4 regions of the Caballeronia sp. AZ10_KS36 genome follow, and region 1 is predicted to be linked to each of the others. Evidence: predicted binding sites of a transcription regulator. Region 1 holds the regulator's gene; each other region holds the start of a gene.
What was found. The regulator FliA, encoded in region 1, starts transcription of late flagellar genes. The targets are predictions, from matches to a motif close to CTAAAGTTTNNNNNNNNNNNGCCGNTA.
Positions count from the first base shown of each region.

Region 2: the regulator FliA is predicted to act here: its motif matches at 2,192-2,218, upstream of NCR35_RS11330 (DUF4088 family protein).
Region 3: the regulator FliA is predicted to act here: its motif matches at 2,329-2,355, upstream of motA (flagellar motor stator protein MotA).
Region 4: the regulator FliA is predicted to act here: its motif matches at 1,877-1,903, upstream of flgM (flagellar biosynthesis anti-sigma factor FlgM).

Region 1 is NZ_JALQDQ010000001.1:148,991-153,362, reverse strand. Features, by position in the region: gene flhF (flagellar biosynthesis GTPase FlhF) at 1-197, shown strand, start outside; gene NCR35_RS00760 (MinD/ParA family ATP-binding protein) at 190-1,107, shown strand; gene NCR35_RS00755 (RNA polymerase sigma factor FliA) at 1,128-1,859, shown strand; gene NCR35_RS00750 (GGDEF domain-containing protein) at 1,864-2,946, opposite strand; partial or broken gene NCR35_RS00745 (transposase) at 3,319-3,990, shown strand; gene NCR35_RS00740 (O-linked N-acetylglucosamine transferase, SPINDLY family protein) at 4,059-4,372, opposite strand, start outside.
Region 2 is NZ_JALQDQ010000018.1:245,170-249,541, reverse strand. Features, by position in the region: gene NCR35_RS11335 (ATP-dependent helicase) at 1-1,328, shown strand, start outside; gene NCR35_RS11330 (DUF4088 family protein) at 1,341-2,105, opposite strand; gene NCR35_RS11325 (AzlD domain-containing protein) at 2,248-2,571, opposite strand; gene NCR35_RS11320 (AzlC family ABC transporter permease) at 2,568-3,284, opposite strand; gene NCR35_RS11315 (helix-turn-helix transcriptional regulator) at 3,395-4,243, opposite strand; gene NCR35_RS11310 (CreA family protein) at 4,322-4,372, opposite strand, start outside.
Region 3 is NZ_JALQDQ010000025.1:368,560-372,931, forward strand. Features, by position in the region: gene NCR35_RS17125 (MFS transporter) at 1-677, shown strand, start outside; gene NCR35_RS17130 (hypothetical protein) at 744-911, shown strand; gene NCR35_RS17135 (hypothetical protein) at 988-1,260, opposite strand; gene NCR35_RS17140 (helix-turn-helix domain-containing protein) at 1,381-2,217, opposite strand; gene motA (flagellar motor stator protein MotA) at 2,453-3,322, shown strand; gene motB (flagellar motor protein MotB) at 3,356-4,339, shown strand.
Region 4 is NZ_JALQDQ010000039.1:21,485-25,856, reverse strand. Features, by position in the region: gene NCR35_RS29945 (methyl-accepting chemotaxis protein) at 1-960, shown strand, start outside; gene NCR35_RS25170 (hypothetical protein) at 1,085-1,249, shown strand; gene NCR35_RS25165 (response regulator) at 1,321-1,764, shown strand; gene flgM (flagellar biosynthesis anti-sigma factor FlgM) at 1,932-2,237, shown strand; gene NCR35_RS25155 (hypothetical protein) at 2,514-2,663, opposite strand; gene NCR35_RS25150 (YlcI/YnfO family protein) at 2,891-3,166, shown strand; gene NCR35_RS25145 (ATP-grasp fold amidoligase family protein) at 3,801-4,372, shown strand, end outside.

The DNA of each region.
Region 1 (4,372 bases):
CGGTGCATTACGTCTCGACCGGCCAGAAGGTGCCGGAGAACCTGTACGTCGCGACCAAGCGTTTTCTGATCAAGAGCGCGTTCTGCATTCCGCGCGAGGGTTCGCCCTTCGTGCCGCAGGACGACGAGGTGCCGGCACTGCTCTCCGCATTGTCCGCGCGCGCCACCACCGAACTGCATGAGGTCCGCTTTGGATAAGTTCGTGCTCGATCAGGCTGAAGGTCTGAGAAGGCTGCTCACGCGAGGCGGTTCGCGCGTGGTGGCGGTGGCGGGCGGGCCGGCGGGCATCGGCTGCACGTCGGCGGTCGTGAATCTGGGCGCGGCGCTGTCCGTGCATGGCAAGGACGTGCTCGTGATCGACGAGCGGGCGAACGCGGCATCCGCTGCGCGCCTGGCCGGTACGTCCGGCGCCGGGGCGCTCGCCGCGGTGATGTCGGGCCGCGAGGCGCTTCAGGACGCGGTGACGCGCACGCCGTTCGGCTTCTCGCTGCTCGCCGCGCCGCGCGACGAACGCATCAGCCACGACGCCGCGCAGTGCCGCGCGCTGCTCGAAGGTCAGGCGGACATCGTTCTGATCGACGCGCAGCTCGATCGATACGGCGCGCTCTCGTCGCTCGCGGCGCAGGCGCATGACTTTCTCATCGTGACGCGGGTGGCCGCGTCCGCGATCACCGAGGCGTACGCGTGCATCAAGCGTCTGCACTACGCCCATGCGATCGGCCAGTTCCGCGTGCTCGTGAATCACGTGCAGAACCCGGCCGACGCGGCGGTCGCGTTCGACAACCTGTCGGGCGTCGCGAGCCGGTATCTGGCCGTGTCGCTCGTGCAGGCAGGGTATGTGTCCGAGGATGCGCGCGTCACTCGGGCGAAGGAGCTCTCGCGCTGCGTGGTGGAAGCGTTCCCGGCGACAGCCGCGGCGCGCGACTACCGGCAGATCGCGGCGGAGCTTCTGCATTGGCCGATGCGTCCCGCCCCGACCGGGAGCGAGACGCAGGTCCGGAATGACGCGCGGTTTTCGGTTGGCGAGGCTGACAAGGGCGGACGGGAGACGGGGCGCATGGCGTCGTTGTTTTCCAGTCATGCATTGACCAGTACGGCGTCGATGTGATCAAGATTAAGGTGACTCAGATGTACAACGCCCAAGGCAAACTCTCACAGTCGGACGTCCTGACTAAATATGCGCCGCTCGTTCGCCGGCTCGGACTTCAGCTCGTCGCCAAGATGCCGGCGAGCGTCGATCTCGACGACCTGATTCAGGCCGGCATGATCGGTCTTCTGGATGCGGCGAGCCGCTATAAGGAAGATCAGGGTGCGCAGTTCGAAACCTACGCGAGCCAGCGCATTCGCGGCGCGATGCTCGACGAGCTGCGTGCCAACGACTGGCTGCCGCGCAGCATGCGCAAGACGTCGCGCGAAGTGGAATCGGCGGTGCACAAGGTCGAGCAGAACCTCGGCCGCGCCGCGAGCGAAGTGGAAATCGCCGAGCACATGAAGATGCCGCTCGACGAATATCAGTCGATGCTGCAAGACCTGCACGGCAGCCAGCTGATCTACTACGAAGACTTCGACCGCTCCGCCGACGACGAGCCGTTCCTCGACCGCTATTGCGTCGACCGTTCGGACCCGCTGTCCGCGCTGCTCGACGACAGCCTGCGCGGCGCGCTGATCGAAGCCATCGACAAGCTGCCGGAACGCGAAAAGCTGCTGATGAGCCTCTACTACGAACGCGGCCTGAACCTGCGCGAAATCGGCGCGGTGATGGAAGTGAGCGAATCGCGCGTGTGTCAGCTGCACAGCCAGGCGGTCGCGCGTTTGCGCGCCAAGCTGCGCGAGCAGTCGTGGACGAGCGTCGAAGCGTAATACGTTAGCCGGCTTCGAAGTCTCGCGCTTCGGCGAACACCGTTTTGCCGATGCCGAGACTTTTCGCGCGATACATCGCGCGGTCGGCGGCGCGCAGCACGGCGTGGATGTCGGCGTGGCGCGCGTCGGCCGCGCTGGACAACATGCACGCGCCGATGCTCGCCGAGACCGAAACCGGCCGCCCGTCCACCGACGCGATCGACGCGAGCGCCGCGTGAATGCCTTCGGTGATTGCGAGGACGGCCGTGCGGCTCTGCGCCTGATGCGCGAGCACCACGAACTCGTCGCCGCCGAGGCGCGCCACGGTGTCGCTATTGGACATGCGGCGGGCGAGCACGTTGGCGAACTGCTGCAATAGCACGTCGCCGACCGCGTGACCGTAGGTATCGTTGACTTCCTTGAAGCCGTCGAGGTCGATCAGAAGCAGCACGGTGTCCTGCGTTGCCTCGGACATCGTGCGATTGACGATGTGTTCCAGCGCGTAGCGATTGGCGAGACCCGTGAGCGGATCGGTCGATGCCTGACGCGCGAGATCGCGATTGGCGTTGCCGAGGCGATCGACGAGCACGGTCAGATACACCGATGCCGCCAGCACGCTCAACGCGAGCCCGAGCGCGGCGGACAGGTTCGCGTTCCACCACGGCTGCCAGAGCGCGAGCCCGCCGATGACCGTCATCGCGGTGGCGCAGGAGACGGCGAGCGTGCGCTTGCCGTAGCGGCAGCCCGAGCCGATCAGAAACCAGAAGACGACCCACAAGAGCGGCAGAGCGATCTCGCCGCCCGCGGCGAGCGCCGCGCCGACGAGCGCCTGATCGGCAATGGTCGTGACCACGAGCCGCTTCTTCGATGGCGACGCCATGCGGCTGACGATCAGCAGCGTGACTGCGCCGTAGAACACATAGAGCCCGACGATTTGCGCGACCAGCGACGCTTCGCGCGAAGGGACGAGCCACGCGAAACAGGCGTAGGCGAGGAGAACTACGGCGCCGAGCACAACGCGCAGCGTGGCTTGTTCGCGTTCGGGATGCCGAAGCGCCGCCCATGCGAAGGCATGAGGCCAGCGTGGCGGGTGGTGAGCCTGCTGCATGTGAACCCCTGGATTTTGTTTTTGTTCGTTCGACGCGCCTGGAATGGGCGCGGTCGGCCGTAGGGTTAACGGCAAAGCAGGTGCGAGGCTTGAGTTCGTGGGGGATGACGACGAGGCGACAGATGTGCGACTTGGCGCGCCCGGCTGGGATCGAACCAGCAACCCCTTGTCTTTTTCTTTCCGTATGCCGCTGTAGAGCAGGTGATGGCACGGCCTTCGTATACGCCGAGTAGCGGTGAAGCAGCATGGACGGTAAAGCCGGTGCCCGTTTCGGCAAACCAGTTGAAGTGAGTCAATTGCGATCGGGGGCGTCCGGGTTGCTTGGAGCCCGCGCGGGAACCAGCGCCGTGACGCCTAGCCGAATCCTCGTGTATGAGGCATGGACTGGAACCGACGATCGAATCGGGCAAAGGACTGGACTCGACCCAGAGCTGATCCGGCGACTGGCGCACGAAACGCTTAACCGGGCGGATAAAAAAGCAACGGCCCGCGAGCGCTCGCACGGCGGCGAGCGGACGCACTATCCGGCTACGAGAAGGGCCAACTAAGCCGGTGCGCAGCACGATCACCGCAACGGCACCAGCCGCAAGCGCATCACGACTCATGACGACTTTCTCGACATCGACTTTCCGCGCGACCGAGAAGGGACCTCCCATCCGGTGATCATTGCCAAGGGCGAGCCACGCTTTGGCGACTTCGACGACGAGATCATCGCGCGCAATGAGCGCCCGGGAGAACCGCGATTTTCTCGTGACGATGCACGACATCGAACAATCTGCGGACTTGGTCAGCACGGTGGCCGGCTGGGCGATCGACGAGGTGCGCGAATGGGCACAGCGACCGCGCGAGCCGATATATTCAGTGGGTGTTCCCCGACGCGCTGCGGGCCAAGATCGGCGACGAAGAAGTGGTCCCCAACAAGGGGATCTACATGGCGCCGGGCCTGGGCCGCGACGGCTCGCGTGACGTGCGGGGCTCTGGATCGAGCAGGCCGAAGGCGCGAAGTTCTGGCCGCGCGTGGTCAATCACCTGAAGCTGCGCGGTGGGCCGGTCATCCCGAATGATTAACGACGCCTTCGCGCCCGGCCGACGAGCAGCCGGGCACGCGCTGGCTAACGCGCCACAGCTTCAGTGGGCGCGACGTGCGCCACCCACATGCCATGCAACGCGTCTTCCAGATGCTTCGCGAAGCGAGGCGCGTCGCACAGCGGCGAAGCGACGAGTTGCGCACGCAGGCCGCTGCGAAGCGCTTGCAGCTGCGACGCATCGGCGGCGAACTGCACGGCTTTCGCGACATAGTCGTCTTCGCTCTGTGCGATCCAGTCGGGCAAACCGGCCGCATGCAGCATGCTTTCGCAGATGTGCGACAGAAACCGCTCGCCGCGCAGGCACAGGACAGGCACGCCCATGAACAGGCCTTCCGCCG
Region 2 (4,372 bases), on a different contig from region 1:
CCATCCTGCTCGCGATGAAACCGGACGGACGCGGCCTCACCGTCGTGGGCGACGACGCGCAGTCCATCTATTCGTTTCGCGGCGCGACGGTGCGCAATATCCTCGACTTCCCGCAGCACTTCGATCCGCCCGCCGCGACCGTCACGCTCGACCGCAACTATCGGTCGACGCAGCCGATTCTCGAAGCGTCGAACGCCGTGATCGGGCTTGCCACCGAGCGCTACACGAAGGATCTGTGGACCGACAAGGCATCGGCGCAAAGGCCGCGCGTCGTCTCCGTCGCGGACGAGGCCGACCAGGCGCGCTACGTCGTCGAAAAGGTGCTGGAGGCGCGCGAGGCGGGCATGAAGCTCAAGTCGCAGGCGGTGCTGTTCCGCGCGGCGCATCACAGCGCGACGCTCGAAATCGAACTCACGCGGCGCAACATTCCGTTCGTGAAGTTTGGCGGCCTCAAGTTTCTGGATTCCGTGCACGTGAAAGACGTGCTCGCGGTGCTGCGCTGGGCCGAGAATCCGCGCGATCGCGTCGCGGGCTTTCGCGTCGCGCAACTGCTGCCGGGCATCGGGCCGGCGATTGCGGGGCGCCTGCTGGATAGCGTCGCGCAGGCCGAGCGCGCGCCGACTGCGATCGCGGCGTTCGGCGCGCCCGCGCGGGCGAGCGAAGACTGGCCGCGCTTCGTCGCGCTCATGGGCAAGCTGTGCGGCCGCGAATCGCCGTGGCCCGCCGAATTCGAGATGGTCCGCCGCTGGTACGAGCCGCATCTCGAACGCAATCACGAAGACGCGGCCATCCGCATCGGCGACGTATTGCAGATGGAAAGCATCGCGTCCACGTACCCGACGCGCGAGCGTTTCTTGACCGAACTCACGCTCGATCCGCCCGACGCGACGAGCGACGAGTCCGGCGTGCCGCTCATCGACGAGGACTATCTGATTCTCTCGACCATCCACTCGGCGAAAGGGCAGGAGTGGCGCAACGTGTTCGTGCTGAACGGCGTGGACGGCTGCATTCCGTCCGATATGGGCACGGGCAGCGACGAGGAAATCGACGAAGAGCGCCGCCTGCTGTATGTCGCGATGACGCGGGCGAAGGAAGACCTGCACATCGTCACGCCGCAGCGTTTTTACGTGCACAACCAGACGAATCTGGGCGATCGCCACGTCTGGGCGCAGCGCACGCGTTTCATCCCGGCGCATCTGATGCAGCACTTCGAGGCAGGCGCATGGCCGCCGGTGCCGGTCGCGGCCGCGCCGACGGCGGCGGGGCTCGCCGCAGCGGCGAAAGCGAAGATCGATATCGCCGCGCGGCTGAAGGGAATGTGGGAGTAGGGCGTCGCTCGTTCAGCGCGGGGCGCGTGAAGCGCTCGGCACGCGCGGCGCGCTTCCGAAAATGCTGCGCAGCCACGCCGCGAAGCGCGTGAAGCCGTCGTAGGGTTCGTCGACGAAAAGCTCCGGCCGCATCGAGCGCAGATACTCCAACAGTTGCTGCGCTTCCTGTTTCTGGATCGATCCGTAGAAGATGCCGAGCCGCAGCAGCGCGCGCAGCTCGCCGAGCTTCTCGCGCGCAGTGGAGCCGACGTTCGTTTCGACCGCGATCTTCGCATCGAACACGCGCTGGCGCAGCGAATCGGCGAGCCGCCAGGCGGGCGTCTGCATCTTCTGTTCGACTTCGCGGATATCCACCGCCGCCGACTTGATCTGCGAGGCGAGTACGTCCACCTGCGAGGCGTCGCCCTTCGCTTCGGTGACGATGGCCGTCGCCCATTCGCGCGACGCTTTCACCAGATCCTCGGCGCTCCAGTCCGAGCGGATCGCAAACGCAAAGCCGTGCTCGGCCGCCTGCCGGATCAGGATTTCGACGACATCCGGGAACTCCTTGTCGAGCGCGCGCTTCGCCCACGCATACTGGCCGTGCGTGAGCATGCGCTGCACGGCCTGCTCGGTGAGCGGCGTGTCGTTGTCGAGCAGCTTCGCGCGCAGAAAGTCCTCGAACGACGGCGTGACGAACTGCGGGTCGAGCTTGAGCGACAGACGCAGGAACGCCTCGAAGTCGCGGTTCAGCGACGCGATCGTTTCATCGCGCAACGAAAGAGTGATTTGACGCATGTCGGTTTCCGGGTTCCGCGCTCGGCTGGCCCGATGGCGGGAAGTGCTGTCGGCCTGCCGCGCGGGCGGAGTCCGTTCGTTTCAGATAACGGCGGGCCGGCCGGAAACTTGAGGGCTTTAGGAGGACGCCTCGCTTCGGTATTCAGCGCAGCACGACGAGCTGCCAGATGAAGAACACGCCGAGCGATACGGCGATCGTCAGCAGCGCGCGGCGTGTCAGCGCGCAAACGACGACTGCCGCCAGCGCCGCGATCAGTTGCGGATTGCGCCACGTCAGCTCGGCGCCGTTGCCGTGCGGCGAGACCGTCATCGGCACGATGATCGCGGTGAGCACCGTCACCGGCACGAAGCCGAGCGCGGTGCGCACGACCGGCGCAAACGACAGCCGCTCGCCGAGCACGAACACGGCGGCGCGGATCAGATACGTGACGAGCGCCATGCCGACAATCAGGACGACGTAGTTCATTGCGCGCGCTCCTTGGCGTCTTTGACGCGGGGCCTTTGTTCGACGAGCGTGAGCAGCAGGCCCACGGCGACGCCCGCGAGCACGGCTGCGAGCAGCCCGAGCTTGTACGGCCAGCCTTGCCACGCGAACGACAGCACGCCCGAAGCCAGCGCCGCCGCGACGAAGCGCAGCGCCACCAGTTGCGGCACGATGATCGCGATGAACGTGGCGACCATCGCGAAGTCGAGCCCGAGCGACTTGAGCCCCGGAAACGCCGCGCCGAAGAAGAGCCCGATGAGCGTCCACGCTTGCCAGTTCACATACATCGCGAGGCCGGAGCCGAGGAAGTAGTGCGGCCCGGTCTCGCCCGGCGGGCGCGCTCGATAGTGCGCGTAGGCGACGGCGAACACTTCGTCGGTCAAGAGGCCGGCCAGCGCCCAGCGCCAGCGCGCGGGCAGATGAGCGACGTAGGGCGCGAGCGTCGCCGAATAGAGCACGTGGCGCAGATTGACGACGAAGGTCGTCGCCCAGATGACGGCGAAGCTCGCGTGTCCCGCGATCATGCCGACCGCGATGAACTGCGCCGAGCCCGCGAAGACCGCGAGCGACATCAACTGGCCGTGCCAGAGCGTGAGCGGACTCGCCGTGACGAGCGTGCCGAAGATCACGCCGAAGGGCGCGGCGCCGATCATCATCGGAATGGTGTCGCGTGCGCCGGCGGCGAGTTCCCGCATGGCGTTGCCGGATGGTGCGGATGGTGCGTTCAAGATTGTCCTCCTGATTCGCGGAGGATAGGCCCGTTACGGTGCGCGGGCTTGTACGTTCTTGCGGTGCCGGCCCGCACTCACCGCCAGCGCCCCGGCGCGACGCCGAACGCGCGCTTGAAATGCCGCGTGAAGTGGCTCTGATCGGTGAAGCCGCTCGCCGCCGCGACCTGCGCGATCGACGCCCCCGCGCGCAACGCCGGCAGCGCCCGCGCGATGCGCAACTGATTGCGCCACGCAAGCGGCGCGAGACCCGTTTCGCGCGTGAAAAGCCGCGCCGCGTGAAAGGTCGAAAGCCCGACGACGCGCGCCAGTTCGGCAAGCGTGATCGGTTCGAGCAAATCGTCGGCGAGGCGTGATTTCATCGTGGCGACGCGGGCCGCATCGGCGGCGGGCGGCCCGCACGACGGGCGTTGCAGCGCGTGCCGGGCGAGCAGCGTCGTCACGGCATCGACGAGCGCGGTTTCGGCGGCGAGGGGATCGGCGCGGGTGGTGTCGTTTGTGGCATCGCTCGTCAGGCTTTCCAGCGCCCGGTGCGCGCGCAAAAGCCGGCGCGCGAGATCGTCGTCGTGGATGATCTCGGTCGAGAACCACGGCGAGGCCGCGCGCGGCGACAGTTCACGCGCGAGCGCTTCCACGAACGGCACCGGCAGATAGAACACGCGATAACGCCATCCCGTATCGACGGCCCGCGCGCCGGTATGCACCTCGCCCGGATTGATGACCGGTACCGATCCCGCTTCCGCCACGTGACGCGAGCCGCGATAGTCGTAACACTCCGCGCCCGCTTCGATGACCGGCACCGTGTACGCGTCGTGCCAGTGCGGCGTGAACGTGTGGTCGTAGTACTCGGCCGTGACCATGTCCGCGTCCGGCACGAGCGGCGAGCGCCAGTAACGCGCGGCGTTGCGAAAGCGTGGGGCGCTCATCGGTGGATGCGAAGGTGCGAACGGTGCGAAAGCGAGTCGCTCAGTCTACCGCTTCCGTGCCCGGCAGGCGTCCGGCGCTCACTTGACCGGGATCGTCGTGCCTTCGGGCACCGGCACCGCCGTGACGCT
Region 3 (4,372 bases), on a different contig from region 1:
CCGCGCCAATGCTCCCGCTCGCGCTATTTAGCGAGCGCACGTTCAGCGCCGCGGTGCTGTTCGGCATCGCCGTGAACTTCACCTACTATGGAAGCGTGTTCGTGCTGAGTCTGTATTTACAACGCGTGCTCGGACAGACGCCGTTGCAGACCGGCCTCGCGTTCTTGCCGCTCACGGGCGGCTTCCTGCTGTCGAATCTCGCGAGCGGTCCGGTCGTGGCGCGTTTTGGCTCGCGCGGCCCGATGATCGCGGGCGCCTTGCTCGACGCGGCGGGTTTCGCGGCGCTCGCTTTCGTCGATGCCCAGACGCCGACGGTCGCTCTGCTGCTTCCGTTTCTGCTGATCCCGTCCGGCATGGGCGTGGCCGTTCCGGCAATGACGACCGCGCTACTCGGCACGGTCGGCCAGCGGCGCACGGGCACGGCGTCGGCCGTGCTGAACACCGCGCGGCAGGCTGCCGGCGCAATGGGCGTGGCCGCGTTCGGCGCGTTGGCGGCCCACGCGGGCCACGCGGGAGGCACGGCGGCATCGGCGCAAATCGTCGATGCGGTGCGCTGGTCGGCGGCTGCTTCGGTGGCGATGCTGGCGTGCGCGGCGGTCATCGCGCGTGGCGTGCGCGGCGGGACAGCGGCGGACGGCGATGAAGCCGCGAACCGGCACCGACGCGCGGCGAAATAGCTTGGCGCATTCGGCGGGAACACAGGTTGCGAACCGGCTCAAGTCACTTCAAGGAGAACCCGCATCATGTCCAACCAGCCACACGCCCCGGAAGAAACCGTCGAACCTGATCCGGACAAGTTGCTCGATCCGGATGCGGCGCCGAATCCCGACGATCCCGACATGCCGGACGGTCCCGATTCGGCGATGCCGCTCGTCCCGGCCGATCCGAAGAACGGCGAGCCGCGCATGTAGCGGCTCGTTCATGTCCCGCATGACGAATGCCCGCGCACCCTTTCGGGCTGCGCGGGCATCGTCGGATAGAAACACGCTAGAGGCTTGTCGTCTGCACCTCGCCGGTTTCCAGCGCCCGTTCGATCAATGCTTCCTGCTGCGCCTTGCGCACTGCGTCCGCGACGAACGTATCCGGCGCTTCCACTTCCGCCCTGATCGTGCCGATGATGCCATCGGCCTGGACGATGACGAGCGATTCCGCCGAGTCCGCTCGGCTGATGATGACGCGCTGCGGTCCGCCGCCTTCCGCGATGCTCGCGCAAAACTGCATGCGCTCGCCGCCGATCACGTGTTCGAATGTCTGAATCATGGCTGCCTTCTGCGTTGGTTGGACAAAAGCTGACGCTGGCACCGGCGCGCGCGTATGGCAGCGCGCCGCTCCCCTCCTGTTGATTGATTCGCGCGGCGGCAGCAGGTTCCACATCACCCGTTAGCGACGCTCGCCGTGCGCCCGATGGAGTATGCGCGCGGTGGCGTCGTCTGCGGGGAAAAAGGCTTCGATTGCGAGCTCCGAGAGCGTGACATCGACCGGCGTGCCGAACACCGTGGTCGTGCTGATGAGCGACAGCACGCCGAGCTCCGTGCGCAAGCGCAGCGGCACGACGACAAGATCGGTTGCGCCGCGCTCGGCGCGTCCCGCGTGCGGCGGCGCGGGATACGCTTCGAGTTCGTCGCGCAGCGCGGCGAGCGTCGTGTCGCCTGACACGTCTATCTGCCGACGCAGCCGCGCAAGCAGATGCGCGCGCCACTCGTGCCAGTTCTCGATGACGCTCGCGAGCCCGCGCGGATGCAGCGCGAGGCGCAGCACGTTGACGGGCGGCGCAAGCAAGGACGCATCCGCCGCTGCGACGAGCGGTTGCAGCGCGGCATTGGCGGCGATCATCGTCCAGTGACGATCCACCGCGAGCGCGGGATACGGCTCGTGGCCCTTCAGCACGAGTTCGACGGCACGCCGTGCGGGTGCGAGTTCCGGGTCCGCGAATGCCCGCTCCTTGTACAGCGGCGCATAGCCCGCTGCGAGAAAAAGCGCGTTGCGCTCGCGCAAAGGCACGTCCAGTTGCTCGGCGAGCCGGATCAGCATGTCGCGGCTCGGCACGGAGCGTCCGGATTCGATAAAGCTCAAGTGGCGCGTCGAAACGTCCGCTATACAGGCAAGTTCCAGTTGACTCATGCGCCTGCGTTGACGCCATTCGCGCAGCAACATGCCAACCGTGGCAGGCGTGACGCCCGGCGCGCGGGCCTTGGCTTCGGTCAGTGTCGTGTCCATGCGCCGATGTTAGACGAAGCGCATGGCAGCAATCCATTACCTTGCGCGTAAAGCACGCGCGTAAGTTTTACCTTGGCGGAGGCCGCCTCGAAATGTTTGCGGGCGCCACCCTAAATGTCGGCGTGTACCGCGCCGTTAAAAAGCCCAGCATCATGCAGACAATGCATTGCGAGCCGTGCGTGTTTCGCTAACGAGTGCGCACGGCTCGCAACGCCCGGACATTTGCGGAGAAATCATGTTTGTCGTTATCGGATGGGTAGTCGTCATCGGCTCCGTCATCGGGAGCTTCATGGGGGTCGGCGGTCACTTGGCAGCCCTCGTTCAGCCTTTTGAATTGCTGTGTATTTTCGGCGCGGCCATCGGGGCGTTCGTCGTATCGAACCCCACGTCCACGCTCAAGAAAACCTTGCAGGCACTGCCGAAGGTCTTCAAAGGCGGCGGATATACCAAAGAGAAATACCTCTCGCTTATCGCGCTGCTGTACGAACTGCTGCAGAAGGCCCGCAAGGAAGGAATGATGGCGCTCGAAGCGGACGTCGACGCGCCCGAGTCCAGCCCGGTCTTCCAGAAGTACGAACACGTGATGGCGGATCATCACCTGCTCGATTTCATCGTCGATTACCTGCGCATGATGTCGGCGGGCAACGTGAACGCGCTCGAATTGCAGGACCTGATGGACGAAGAACTCGAGACGCATCACACGGAAAGCGCGGTGGCCGCGAACGCCATTCAGAAGATGGCCGATGGCTTGCCCGCATTCGGCATCGTGGCCGCGGTGATGGGCGTGGTGCATACGATGGGCTCGGTAGGCGCTGCGCCCGCCGTGCTCGGCGAGATGATCGCCGGCGCGCTGGTCGGCACGTTCCTCGGCATCTTGCTCGCCTACGGCTTCATCGGCCCGCTCGCCGACCTGCTCAACGCGAAGGGCGCGGCGGAAGCCAAGCCGTTCCAGTGCGTGAAGTCCGTGCTGCTCGCATCGATGAACGGCTACGCGCCGACGGTCGCTGTCGAGTTCGGCCGCAAGGTGCTCTTCACGGCGGACCGTCCGAGCTTCAAGGAACTGGACGACGCCGTGCGCGCCACCAAGTCGCCGAAGTCGGCCTGACCCGCTTCTGCGTAGACACAAGGAGCATCGTTCATGGCTGAAAGACCGTCTCGCGACCCGTTGCAATCCGTGCTCGCGCCCACTGTCGTCGTGCGTCGCAAGAAGAAGGGCGGCGGCCACGGCGGCCACCATGGCGGCGCGTGGAAGATCGCCTATGCGGACTTCGTGACCGCAATGATGGCGTTCTTCCTCTTGATGTGGCTGCTCGGCTCCACGTCGAAGTACGACAAGGAAGGCATCGAGCAATACTTCAATACGCCGCTCTCGGCGCTGTTCGGCAACGAAGGCGGCGCCTCCGCCCATACGAGCGTCATCAACGGCGGCGGCAAGGACCTGTCCAGCTCGCGTCCCGGCGAAGCCAACAAGAGCCAGACGCAGCCGGTGCCGCCTTCCGTCGCGCGCGCGGCCGTCGCCGTCGACGACATGCAGCGCCTGCAACAACTGAAGCAGAAGCTGACCGCGCTGATCGAGAACACGCCCGCATTGCGCGCGTTCAAGGATCAGATCCGCATTGCGATCACGAGCGAAGGCTTGCGTATCGAGATCGTCGATTCTTTGAAGCGGCCGATGTTCGCATCGGGCAGCTCGAAGCTCGAAAGCTATGTGACGACGATTCTGTCCAACATCGGCGCATCGCTCAACGACGTGGACAATCGCGTGTCGATCGCAGGCCATACGGATGCCGTGCCCTACTCCGGCAACCAGAAAGGCTATTCGAACTGGGAACTGTCGAGCGAGCGCGCGAACGCGGCGCGGCGTGCGCTGGTCGCGGGCGGCATGAACGAAGGCAAGGTGTTGCAAGTGCGCGGTCTCGCCGACGCCCTGCCGCTCAACAAGGACGTCATCGACGAGCCGACGAACCGGCGCATCAGCATTCTCGTGCTGAACAAGGCGGCTGAACTCGCGTTCTTCCGCGATGGCGGACGCACCACGGTCGATCAGGCACTGCCCGCCGACGCTGCGATTCCCGCTGCCGTCGCGGCGAAATCGAATACGCCGGTCGCTGTCGTCAAGTAAGCCGCATTTAGTACGCGGTAGGCGGTTCGCGTA
Region 4 (4,372 bases), on a different contig from region 1:
TTGATGGTGGCGGTGCGAGCCGCGTTCGCGAAGCTCTCGTCGCTTGCGAATGGCATCAAGGAGTCCGTCGATGTCATTCGAACGGCGTCGGGCGAGATTGCCGCGGGCAGCACGGACTTGTCGTCGCGCACGGAACAGCAGGCCGCCTCTCTCGAGGAAACCGCAGCGAGCATGGAAGAGCTGACCGCGACCGTCAAGCAGAACGCCGAGAACGCGCGACAGGCCAGTGGTCTCGCCGACAACGCGAGTACCGTCGCCAACGAAGGCAGCGCCATCGTCAGCCAGGTCGTCGAGACGATGACCGGCATCGAAGACAGCTCCGCGAGGATCGCCGAGATCATCGGCATGATCGAAGGCATCGCGTTCCAGACGAACATCCTCGCGCTCAACGCGGCGGTCGAAGCCGCACGAGCCGGTGAGCAAGGCCGGGGCTTCGCCGTCGTGGCAAGCGAAGTGCGCAGCCTCGCGCAGCGGTCGTCGGCTGCGGCGAAGGAAATCAAGGAATTGATCGAGACCTCGGGCAGCCGTGTTCAGGCCGGAACCGAGCTGGTGGCGAGGGCGGGCGACACGATGCAGCGCGTCGGCACCGCGATCAAGCGCGTCACCGACATCATGGGCGAGATCGCATCGGCCTCGAACGAACAGAGCCGCGGCATCGAACAGGTGAATCAGGCCATCTCGCAGATGGACGAGGTCACGCAGCAAAACGCGGCGCTCGTCGAAGAAGCGGCGGCAGCGGCCGGCTCCATGGAGGATCAGGCGAAGCATCTGACCGCAGCGGTCGCTGTGTTCCGCACGGCGCAGTCCTTAAACGCGCCGGCGGCCGGCGGCTACGAACAGAAGCCGACGCAAGCGTCCGTCACTAAGAGAACGCCCTCGGCGACGCATGCGACGAAGCCCGTGGTCGCGCCGCCGGTAGCGGTCGCGGCAGCCGCTGACGGCGACTGGTCGACGTTCTGAGTCGGAAGGTGTCGCCATGCGGCTGACAAACCGGCGCGCGAGTCAAGAGGCGCCGAATCACGGAGATTCGCCTTGCCACGGAGAATCGCAGGGCGAGTTTCTTGTCCGGAATGAGGTGGGTGACATGGTCAAGCAACTGCATGAACTTCGCCGTCGGCTGGCGGCGATGGAAAACGATATCGCACAAGAGGCGATCGAGGCGGTCGTCAAGGCTTGTTTCGAGCTGGACGAATTCCTTCGGTCGAGTGGCGGTCCGCCGGGCGATACCTCGCGTTGCCCGAGCGCGTAGTGAGCTAGCGCTGCGCATGGCTGCGTGCAGTGGGCGATGCGCAGGAAAGAAAAGAGAGAAAGGATTGACAGATGGTTAAAACGGAAATGCGTTTGCTGGTAGTCGATGACTTGACCACCATGCGCAGTTTGATTCGAAAGATGCTGAAGGCGATCGGCTATACGCTGATCGACGAAGCAGTCGATGGCGTGTCGGCCCTCGAGAAACTCAAGACGCAGCGGTTCGATCTCGTCATCACGGACTGGAACATGCCGAACATGGACGGGCTGACTCTACTCCAGGAGATTCGCAAGTCCGAGGAGCACGCCGACGTTCCGGTTCTGATGGTGACCGCCGAGACCCGGCGCGAAAACGTGATCGCGGCGATCCGCGCGGGTGCGAGCGGCTATGTGGTGAAGCCGTTCTCCGAAGCTGCGCTCGCCGACAAGCTGGCTCAGATTGCGCCGCTCCAGCAGGCAAGCGCGCCGACCGACCGCAGCGCGTCCGTCTTCGGCGCCGTCTTCATGAACGCGTGAACGGCGTCTTTTACACTTTGTTGCAAACTGTTGCAATTTGCCGGAAGCCTTGTCGGATAAGGCTTTCGGGCGATTCCCGGGGCGATCGGCCGACCGCATGAAGCGTCGGATGGTAAAGGTTTCAACGCAGGCACCGTTAAGCAATAAAGCCAGCGAGAACCGAAACCATGAACATTCAGACCATCAAAAGCGCAGATTCCTCGACCCAGATCACCGTTAAGCGCGCGGCGGGCACCGGCACGAAGCCGAGCGCCAGCAGCGCGCAACAGGTCGCGCCCGCCGCGAGCGACGGCTCGGCTATCAGCCTGTCTTCGAGTGCGGCGTTCTCTTCCCACGCGTCGGACATCGATACTGCCAAGGTGGAATCCATCAAGGCCGCATTGAAAGACGGTAGCTATAAGATCGACTCGTCCGCCATCGCCGACGGCATGCTGGGCACGGCGCGAGATCTCCTGCGCGCGACTTCGCGTTAAGCGGACGTTGAACCGCCCGCAGTTTAAATAATCGCTGGGCGGTGGCATCCGCCGCCGCCGCTCCGGTATCGACCAAGTTTCCACAGCGGCTAGCGATTAGCTTCGCGGTGCAGCTACGGCCATAACATCGTCGTCTGGTCGTCACAGCGCCCGGACGAACGCTAGCCAGCACGCTCTTCTCCGCATTGTCGCGACGACGCCACGCGAGCCGTCGCGAACGAGTTTCTCCCTTCGACGTCCACCGGTTCTAAGGCCGCGGTCGATTCCAGAACAAAACTACGTACCACGAATCATTTTAGCATTGGCGATCACCATGGCGGTCACGAGGATCTCGCGCGGGCGCGCTTTTCCTGCTGACGCCGTACCTGCGGTCCATTGCGGTCGCAAGTACACCGGCAGCGCGGCTGGCATGATGGCGCGGACCATACGCAAGGCGCTCCGCTGTACACAGGGAACTTCTTAACACCGCAGTCCAGGCGGGCGCTTGCCGCGCGCCGTCACCTAGTAGCATTGCGCGGTTTTTCGTCGAGCAATGAACCAGTTGCATCGAAAAAGGATTGCAACGCCCTCGCGAGCCATGGTAGAAGCACCGCTGCGTTCGCAGCTGTGCGGCGCGTGTAAGGAACGGGTTCGTTGCCACGAAGGAGCAGAAGTTGAGAAGGACCGCCGAAAACAAGTTGAAGGTGGTCGCGGTACGAGTCGAGCCAGCAATCGAGCAGCGGTTGCGGCTACTGGCGGAAGTAACGGGACGCAAGCAATCATTCTTTTTGCAGCAGATGATCGAACGCGGCATTGGCGCAATGGAAGACCTCTGGCTTCCTCCCGCTGTGCTCGAAGAAGTACGGGGCGGCAATCTGCAGGCGCGGCAACCCGTGCCCGGAGCGACGCCTGACTTGTTCGGCGATCTGTCTGAAGAGAAAGCGGGCTAGACGCACCGTGTCGCGCCGTTTCCTCGCTGATTTGCTTTCCCGAAATGAAAGCGACCGTCGAGAATGATTTGCGTTTCAAGCAGGTCGCCCGAAACCGATACGCTAGAACTCGCTTAAGTCGCTTTCGAAAAAAGGTAATGGGTGGCGCGCTATTTTCCTATGTGCGCAGCCGCCCGATATTTGCCAGTCGATGATTCAAACGCTGCGGTTCGACGAAGACGTCGGACGCAGTCACGCAGCGCGCGTCTTTCGCCGTAAGGCGTGAGTCGCTGTACGTCTTTCGGGCAGACGCACCGGATACCCCCCTTCCCGGACGCCGATCGACTCAATACATTCAGCAGGAATCGGTCTTGCTCCATGCTGCGGCGAAATGATGCGGCTAATACAAGCAAAATCCGCAGGCAACCGTTTCTGGGGTGCTGTGTACGGTTCCGCACGGTGGCCGGACCACTGCCTTTGGGACGATTTCGGGATACACCTAACCGGTGAAAAAGCCCGAGGCGCCCGCCACCGTGGGCCGCGAATCGCGCCTAAACATTACATGACATTTACAGGGGGTAACCGGATGTCGCTTTCGAAAAGGCTCATTGACAGCGCTAAAGTCTTTCTGCCCGACGACGTCTTCTTGAGCTTCGTGCATCGCCGCAGAATCGGGCGATTTCCCAATCTCAAGCGTCCGCTCACCTTCAACGAACAGATCCTCAGCCGCTGCCTGCACCCGGATCCGCGCTACGTGGATCTCAGCGACAAGCTCGCTGTGCGCGACTTCATCGCTCAAAAGATCGGCCCGCAGTATCTGATCCCGTTGATCGCCGAACCCGCCGTATTCACCAAGACCGTCTTCGACCAGTTGCCCAACGAGTTCGTGATGAAGGCCAACCACGGCAGCGGCTTCGTGAAGGTCGTGCGGAACAAGAAGGATACGACGTTCGAAGAACTCGCGGCGCTTGCGCAAGAGTGGCTCGAGACGGACTTCTACAAGATTGCGCGGGAGCGGCACTATCGCGCGATCAAGCCGCGTGTGTATTTCGAAACGCTGCTTCTGGACGACGACGGCGTCGTGCCCGCCGACCTGAAGTTTCACGTGTTCAACGAGAAATCGGGCAAGCAGACCATCTACATCATGGTGATCTCCGACCGCTTCGGAGAGACCCCGCGCGGCGACATCTTCGACGTCGACTGGAACGTGCAGGACATCACGTTCGG